Regions from separate parts of the Shewanella mesophila genome, predicted to be linked through region 1. Evidence: predicted binding sites of a transcription regulator. Region 1 holds the regulator's gene; each other region holds the start of a gene.

Region 1 (2,208 bases):
CGGCTAGTGTACTAAGGTGTTGCTCGCATTGATCTGCGGGCACGAGTAACGCAAATAAGATATCGACGGGCTGGTTATCAATTGCATCAAATGCGATTGGTTCAGCACATTTTATCAGCACGGCGACGGGTTGATCTATGTTGGTTAGTCGCCCATGAGGAATCGCAATACCATTGCCTATACCTGTGCTGCCCATTTTCTCTCTCGCCAGAAGGCTTTCAAAGATCTCTTGAGAGGAAAGGGTGGGGTACTGGACAGCGGCTAAGTCGCTGATAAGTTCCAGTACCTTTTTCTTACTGCCCGGAGTGGCGCAGGTTGTGCACTCCGGCCGCAGGATGGTACTAAGTTCCATCGTTAATGTTTAGTTTGCTTCTCTTTGTGTTTAATGACCTGACGATCTAATTTATCGATCAGGGAGTCTATCGCGGCGTACATATCCGCGTGTTCCGATGTTGCGAAGACTTCTCCACCTCGGAGATGTAACTTTGCTTCAACTTTTTGCATCAATTTTTCGACATTTAATACAACGTGGACATTATTGATCTGATCGAAATGTCGTTCAAGCTTTGTGAATTTCTCTTCAACATAGTTCCGTAGAGATTGGGTTATCTCAATGTGGTGCCCTGTAAGGTTTATTTGCATAAATTCACTCCTCCGGTTTCCAGTTGTTGATTACAAACTTTTACGTTGGTTCGATGGCGGTATCAACATAGCCTCTCGATATTTAGCAATTGTCCGTCTTGCGACTTTAATGCCTTGTTCTGCCAAAAGTTGCGCCATTTTGCTGTCGCTTAACGGCTTCTTCTGGTTTTCTGCTGCGACGAGCTTTTTGATAAATGCTCGTATTGCAGTAGAAGAGCACTCTCCGCCATCGTCGGTTCCCACATGGCTAGAGAAGAAGTATTTTAGTTCAAAAATGCCTCTCGGGGTGTGCATATACTTTTGCGTTGTTACTCGAGAGATGGTCGACTCATGCATTTCAACGGCTTCAGCAATATCGTTTAACACCATCGGCTTCATCGCTTCTTCACCAAACTCAAAGAAGCCTTGTTGAAAATCAACAATACAGTTAGTGACTTTTAACAGGGTTTCGTTGCGACTCTCTAAACTTTTCAAGAACCATTTAGCTTCTTGTAGGTGACCTCTAATAAATTGTCCATCGGCCTGACTCTTAGTGCTGCGAGCCATTGCGGCATAATGCTGGTTTACATTAATCTTAGGCATACTATCGGGATTAAGCTCTACGACCCAACGACCTTTTTTCTTCGTCACGGTGACATCCGGGATAACATATTCGTCTCGGCTGGCAGTAATAGCCAAACCTGGACGTGGATTGAGAGTCTGTATCAGTGAGATAGCATCGCGTAAATCGTCTTCTTTTAACTTAGTTTTTCGCATCAATAGGCGAAAATCTCTACCAGCGATAAGATCTAGATGTTCGCTAATCAACATTCTTGCATTGGCAATATGAGGGGTATCATTACCGTATTGTGCTAGCTGAATAGTTAAACATTCGCTGAGATCTCGCGCTGCAACGCCAACAGGATCGAAATGTTGGACGCGCTTTAGTACCGCTTCTATTTCATCCAGTTCAATTTCTGGATCGCCCATGGCCTCAAGAATATCGTCGCAGGTTTGAGTGAGGTAACCGCGTTCGTCGATGGCATCGATAATTGCGGTAGCGATGGCTAAGTCGTTATCAGAAAAGGGAGTAAGATTTTTTTGCCACTCGAGGTGTTCATACAAGCCTTCACTAGTTTCCCCTTGAAAAGGCATATCATCGTCGCGCATTGCCCCCGAACTGGAGTTAGGTGACGCTGTGTATACCTCATCCCATGTAGTATCAACTGGGAGTTCATCGGGCATGGAATCTTGGGTGAGCGCGTCGGATGTTTCTAAGCCAGAATTATCTTCACTCGAGTCGACTTGTAGCTTGTTTTCATAGTCGACCTCGTAGGTTTCATTGTTATCATTGCGCTCTTCTCGAGCGCCGTTGTCGGCGCCCTCTTGCTCCTCATCTAACTCTAAAAGCGGGTTAGATTCTAATGCCTGCTGGATCTCTTGTTGCAGCTCCAATGACGACAATTGCAACAAACGAATTGCTTGCTGTAATTGGGGTGTCATGGTTAAATGCTGACCCATTTTGAGCTGAAGTGACGCTTTCATCGTACTGCTATTCCCTTGTTTCTAATTATAAAATGAGAAAGC
Region 2 (2,208 bases), 2.1 Mb from region 1:
GGTCTCCCCACAGGGACTCGAACCCCGATCGATCGCTTAGGAGGCGACTGCTCTATCCTGTTGAGCTATAGGGAGACGTCAGTGATTATACTGTTTTTCATCTCGATGAAAAGGCTTTAGATTTAGTTGCTTAAATAGTGTTCTAAATCCGTCTATATTTTTATCGCGATATCATTAATTTGAATATTCAGCGCTGCATTGGCACCTTCGAGTATTGCTGTTGCACTCTCTTGTGTGACTTGGTCTATGGTGATTGTTGCGCTGCTTTTACTTGCCACCGCTCGCATGTTCTCAAGTCTATCTGGCATGTTTTGTTGGAGTACCAACTGGAAACTATCACCTACTTTTATGCCATTGTTACGGCCGAGATTAATAATGACTCGATTGTGCTGCCGGGAGACTATCTGTCCAAGTAGAGGCCGACAACTGAGCACTTTATCGATATCTACACTTGCTTGAGTTAACACAGTGTCAATATTCTTGCCATAGCTTGAATCCCAAAAGCGATTACTTTGGGATGATACAGTTTCTTGTTTTTCAAATTCCCATTGAGCAGGTGAGTTATAGGATTCACTCCAAATTTGCTCTCCACTAATGCCATGGTAGAGAGACAAGCGAATTTGAAACTGCCTTTCTGGTGAGCTATCCCATAAACCGAGTAAGCTGCTTGCCGCTGGGCTGGTTGAGATGTCTATGATTTCGGGTAATAGTACATATTGGCTATCGGTGATTTCACTTAACCAGCTCGGCAGGCGATAACCGCGTATATCAACTAATGACTGGGTTATGTCTAAGCGCTCATCCGCATGGATATTTGGGAAACTGGCTTTGCCGTGCTGACGTATAATATTTCCCAGTCGCTGAGAAAGTTCTTTTTGAAAGTTACCAATGTTGCCGTATCTTAATTGAGCTCTGTCGTTAATTTGTGCCTGAGTAACTAATATTGCTGCTTTTAGGTTTTCAGTTTGACACTGCTGTTCTGAGGTATTTAACACATCGACACGAAGATTGACTGTAAGTATTTGTTGATCGATTTGCTCACTCAATAGCTCGACCTGTGACGCATGTGTCAATTGCGTGATTGTAAAGTTATCTTTAGCCAGCAGGCCATTTTGTACTTGTTGCTCACTGCTAAAGTTGCCTCCAGACTTAAGTGTTACATAACTTAGCGCTTGCTGTATGGCATCTTCTCTAGCTTGAGTAACATTGCCATTGATAATTTTTGCTTCTCCAGACGTTTCTATCCATTGTGCGAAAGCATTTAAATGGATTAAGGAAACAAGGAAAATCAATAAATTAATTTTTTTCATTACTCGTTCTCTGGTTGATACTCTTGCCTTAAGCTCTACCGGTAGTGCCAAAATGATGACTATTTAATGCCGATAATTGAACCTAAACTCTGTTATTACAGTGAATAAGCAATAAATGTGCCTAGTGAACTCAATTAGTGTAATGACAGATACTCTGACGTTACCTCTTACTGAATAGTGTTTACGCTTTGTTCGACTGGTTTATGAGCGTTAACAGTTTTTTTGCTAGCCAAGAATAATATTTGTCATTACCGTGAATCCAATCTTGTTGCTGGTCTGCGTATTCTATAGTCGATAGATAATTTTCTGGATCTGTTACTTCTTCATCGAATGCTCGTGCTGCATTGAAGAAGGTAACGCCAAATTCAGTCCATATATATTCCATCGCATTAAAATAGGCATAAATGATATTTTTCATGTTTTTAGATTCTTCAAAATACTGACTAAATGGTGGATCTGATATCACGATGACTTTGTGACCATTTTCGTGAAGCTTAAGTAAGATGGAAAGCTGTTCTGTGAGATCGTCATTAAAGTAATCAACGAACTCTTTAAGTGTTATTTCCGCTATTCCTTGTGGGTAAGAATTTTGTATCCATGTTGTAAATCTAGATATATTTTGATGAGTTTGTAGCCCTAAGTTTGTAATAATAGTTGAAGTTAGAGGGGGGCGTTTTTGTTCATGACTATTTAAGTTGTTAAATATTACTGACCATAACTTTCTCGATATGGCATTCTCTAGAGGAACAAAGTATTCGGTGTCACACAGCGCAAATTTCTTTTGAGAGAAACCTGAGCCATTCATCACCATACCGCCACAGTGTGTAATATTCATTCTGTCAAGTGCTGTTGATAATTTACCCATATGGCTGTCACCAAATAGGGTAAGATCGCATCT
Region 3 (2,208 bases), 2.1 Mb from region 1:
GCTTCTGGCGTACTAACAATCCCTTTCAACGTTGGGTCTTCAGCAGATATATGCCCAGTATCCGATGGGATCAATACCTTCTGTCCTACCAATCCAGATGCCTGCAGCGCTTGGCTTGATGTCATCACCGTATTGAGATTAACAATCTCTTCATTCAACTTGGTAATACCATCAACCGTCGAAAATGAAGCCATTTGTGCAATCATCTGATCATTGTCCACAGGCTTAAACGGGTCTTGCATCGACAACTGTTGACTGAGCAAAGAGAAAAAGTCTTCTTGGGTTAACTCCTGACTTTTTGCTTCTGGAATATTGGACTCTTGGGGTAAACGAATACCGTCAAGAAACGGGTTTCCGGTTGTTTCCGTTTGCGACGAAGTTTGAGTACTCGTCGACTGCGGCGCAATCGACTGACCACTTTGCGCTTGAGCGCTGAGTGGAGATTGACTGCTTAAAGGATTAATGAGGCTCACTGCTTACCTCCTAGGAATTGCCAATACGTAATGTTTGCTGCAGCATAGATTTTGCCGCCTCAGCAACTTGTACGTTCATTTGATAAGAGCGTGATGCCGAGATCATATTTGCCATCTCTTCCATCACATTTACATTCGGTTTATAGATATAGCCATCGGCATCCGCTAACGGATGATCCGGAGAGTATTCCTTCTGTAATGGTTTATCACTTTCCACAATCCCTGAGACTTTTACGCCCTGAGAGGTTTGTTGCTGATGAGACGCTTTGGCCATCTCGGCTTCGAATACAGGATGACGCGCACGATAAGTCTGATCGATACTGCTCGAAACGGAATCAGCGTTTGCAATATTACTCGCGGTTGTATTCAACCGAATTGACTGAGCCGACATGCCTGAGCCTGCTACATCAAAGATATTAAATAAGCTCATAATTAATTTCCTTTAAGTGCCTTTTTTAGACCAGAAAACTTACTGTCTAAAAAACCGAGTGACATCTGATATTCCAGCGCATTTTGCATAAACTCAGACTGCTCTTGCTGTATATCTACCGTATTACCATCACCTGTATCGGGCTGGTTCGGCACTCTATAACTAATGTGTTGTTGACTAAGAGCTGCCAAATCAAAGTGTTTTTCATTACTGCGACTCATAGCCAGTCCACTTTGAGTGGTTCGTGCCGCCTGCAATGCCTTATCAAAATCGAGATCTTTAGCTTTGTAATGAGGAGTATCGGCATTGGCAATATTGGAGGAGATAACTTGAGCACGCGCCGAGCGTATCCCCAAAGTATACTGATGCACCCCCAGTGCCTTATCAAAACTAATCGCCATAAAATTGCCTCCTCATACAGATGCAATAATCAAAGCAATAGTCGTGCCAAATAAAGTTGGTAAGCGCTAATTAGATTAACAATGAAGCAGGCATAAAAAATGCCAGCCTTGGCTGACATTATTATTACTGTAATTTCAAACGTAAAGATGACTAGGTACGCTTTTGATAGTAGATCCCAGGATTACAACGGACCATATCAAACTCTTCCGTCAACCCTGCGATAGACTCTGATGCACCTAAAAAAAGGATTCCCTTAGGATTTAATGCGGCAGCAAATTGCCGCAAGATTTTAGCCTTTGCCTCTGGGGCAAAATAGATCAGTACATTACGACAGAAGATTATGTCGAATTTACCGAGCAAGGTATAACTATCTAATAAATTATGCGCTCTAAAATTGACTAAACGTTTAACGTTCGCCTTTATCGTCATGGAACTCGTACCTGAAGACTCAAAAAACTGACGCTTACGCTCATCCGACAACCCTCTACCTAGCGCCAAATTATCGTACTCAGCATTTTTGCAACGCTCCAACATAGATGGTGATAGATCTGTCGCTAAAATTGACGCACTTCCAGGCAATGCTCCAGGTTTACGTTGTTGATATTCTAATATGGTCATCGCCAGAGAATAAGGTTCTTGGCCTGAAGAGCAGGCTGCTGACCAGATTTTTAACGGGCGTCCCAAGCGAGAGTATTCGGGCAATAAACTATTAGCAAGCAATTCAAAAGGGTAGCGGTCACGGAACCATAACGTTTCGTTAGTGGTCATCGCATCGATCACCTCAGCCCGTAACTGACGCTCGGCGGGCTTCATAGAATGCTTAACCACTTCTGACAACGATGGTAGGTTATGTTTCCCCATCAAGGGCGCTAAGCGACTACGTACTAAATATTGCTTATTATC
Region 4 (2,208 bases), 760 kb from region 1:
CATCCTGGCATTTGGCAGCGTTTAAAAATAATGTGGCAAAACTTGCTGGGTAAGCGTTAGTCTAAACCTAAACGCAAGCGGCCTTAGTGATGATGACTCAGGCCCGCTAGACTATAGGTGATCCCAAGAGATATTTGACACAATACGGCAGTTGTCGCATTTAAAATGAAACAGGTCTAATAGTGGTTCATCGAGCCGCCAATGGGCGTTGCCACAGCGAGGGCAGGCTCGCTGTTTCTCCGCTGCAAGGCTTTCACCGCCAACTCGATATAAGTAGTAGTAAGTAGGGATCTTGGTGAGATATTCGATTCGGCCACGCAGATCCCATCCTCGCCTGAATAGGTCGCTGTCACAGCGTGTCAGCTCTTCTAGCGCAGCAAATTCCGCTTTAGTCGCTGCGGCCATTTGCAGTTCATCGCACGCTTGCCACTCCGTTTGCCACTTAATGACGCGTTTATGATCGCCATTAAATGTGGCGGGGATTTTGTAAAGCGGGATCGGTTGTAGGGTGTCACCGTTGCGCAGTGGTGAACACATGTGCACATAGCTGGTATAAAGCAGTTGCCAACTGGCTGGCTCGGTACTGCTGATTTCAGAATTAATATCTTGGCCGATATACTTCTCTCTTGGGTGCAGTAGCTTTGCGTCAGTTAGCATTTGCAGGGCATGTTCGACCCAAGGGCTATTGTAACGCTTGGCTAAACTACTCTTCTCGGGCATGAGCAGGCGAACCCTAAACTCGCCATCGTTAAAGGCGACAGCAAATTCTCTTCCTAGCACCTGACCATTGGCGCGATAGGCTTCGAGCAACCCGTTTATTGCCTGTTCAGCAGCGGTGATCGTAGTGTTATCGAAGCATTCAAATCTTAATTCAATGACGTGCATTATTGACTATCTCTGTTACTAAGTGCAGATTCTAAAACTTCAATACGTGCGATGAGTTGCAACTGTTGCGACTGTAGCGCGGTTATCTGCGTAGCCAAGGCGGCGATAGTGGGTGTGGCTGTTTGCTCTGGCGCTTGGCTGTCGACCATTGTCGTATCAAATGCCAGTGCGGCAATTTCCTCTTTAGATAACGCCTTAAAGCGTTGTAATCCCTGAACCAATATTGGCATCGGGATCTGGTTTCCTAGGCGAGATTTTATTAGCGCCAGGCTTGGGGTCTTACCAGAAGAGGCGATTGACTTTGCTGTCGCAAGGACCTGTTCGATGGGGCTCATAGTTAGTAAATTTCCTCACTAATTAGCAATGTTTTTAAGAAATGCCTCATTTAAATCTATGTATATCTATATAAAACAATATGATACTTATTTGGCATAAGCCTTGCTTTAACTCTGACATGTATAATAGATAAACAGGAAGTTAAAGTGAAAACAAAATTATTAAGTTTGGTATTGGTTAGTGTCGCTAGTATAGGCCTTTCTGGCTGTGTATTAAACATAGGTGAAGGGGACGGACAATGGAGCAACAGCGACTCTTGGGAACGCGTACAAGATCAAAATAGAGCCAATTTAGCCAAGCTAAGTTTAGGGATGAGCCGAGATCAAGTGACGACTTTGATGGGAACGGCAGACTTTAATGAAGCCTATATCAAGCAAGATAAAGAGATTTCGGTGTTATATTACCGAACTCAGCGGATTAAAGGTGACGGCACCACAACTAAAGATGAATGCACGCCAATTGTCTTGGCTAATAACGCTGTCGTTGGTTGGGGTGAAAAAGCTTATCACAACATGTAACTATACTTAGCTGTTAACCTGCTCTGAGCTTGATAAGTGCAGAGCAGGTTAATGCTAGGGTTGACAACTGTTCATTACACTTAAACGTTTTACTTATTCACTCGGTTGAATCTCTTTACCAAGGTGGATAAGCAATAGCGCACCTATAATGCTCAATGGACTGAGTATCATCCATAAATCTCTGTCTTTCCATCATCGAATTCGCACACAAATAAGTTCGAAAGAATAAGGCTGTAAAGTGTAGCTCTCTTTTGCTATCAATCTCTTAATTGAGCATCTAATTGATCGACAATTTCGGTCCATAAGCCATCGTCACTTAGTGCTTCTTTGAGGAAATGTTTTTGCGCATCGTTCCAAAAATCAGCTTCAGTCAGATGAATGGACGCTTCTATGCGGTGTTGATTAATAAAAGTGTCGATATCTTGCTGGCTACTGGGTAATCCCAACTGATCGAATAGAGATTGAAAGT

Evidence for each region. Region 1 encodes sigma-54, which starts transcription at its own class of promoters, with help from an activator protein. Its sites were predicted from a motif close to GTTGGCACGNNNNTNGNNT; they were not measured.
Region 2: a site for sigma-54 is predicted at 1,417-1,435, ahead of K0I73_RS12670 (flagellar assembly protein FlgT). Genes of this name have one in related genera too.
Region 3: a site for sigma-54 is predicted at 1,337-1,355, ahead of flgB (flagellar basal body rod protein FlgB). Genes of this name have one in related genera too.
Region 4: a site for sigma-54 is predicted at 1,311-1,329, ahead of K0I73_RS06105 (DUF3192 domain-containing protein). Genes of this name have one in related genera too.

The regions. Positions count from the first base shown of each region.
Region 1 covers NZ_CP080421.1:614,600-616,807, forward strand. The annotation lists gene ptsN (PTS IIA-like nitrogen regulatory protein PtsN) at 1-352, opposite strand, end outside; gene hpf (ribosome hibernation promoting factor) at 355-642, opposite strand; gene K0I73_RS02755 (RNA polymerase factor sigma-54) at 673-2,166, opposite strand.
Region 2 covers NZ_CP080421.1:2,860,916-2,863,123, reverse strand. The annotation lists tRNA gene K0I73_RS12675 (tRNA-Arg) at 1-75, opposite strand, end outside; gene K0I73_RS12670 (flagellar assembly protein FlgT) at 153-1,310, opposite strand; gene K0I73_RS12665 (GSCFA domain-containing protein) at 1,492-2,208, opposite strand, start outside.
Region 3 covers NZ_CP080421.1:2,853,267-2,855,474, forward strand. The annotation lists gene flgD (flagellar hook assembly protein FlgD) at 1-473, opposite strand, end outside; gene flgC (flagellar basal body rod protein FlgC) at 484-903, opposite strand; gene flgB (flagellar basal body rod protein FlgB) at 906-1,304, opposite strand; gene K0I73_RS12630 (CheR family methyltransferase) at 1,456-2,208, opposite strand, start outside.
Region 4 covers NZ_CP080421.1:1,373,021-1,375,228, forward strand. The annotation lists gene syd (SecY-interacting protein) at 1-60, shown strand, start outside; gene K0I73_RS06095 (Zn-ribbon-containing protein) at 112-885, opposite strand; gene K0I73_RS06100 (hypothetical protein) at 885-1,220, opposite strand; gene K0I73_RS06105 (DUF3192 domain-containing protein) at 1,368-1,739, shown strand; gene K0I73_RS06110 (DUF2789 family protein) at 1,997-2,208, opposite strand, start outside.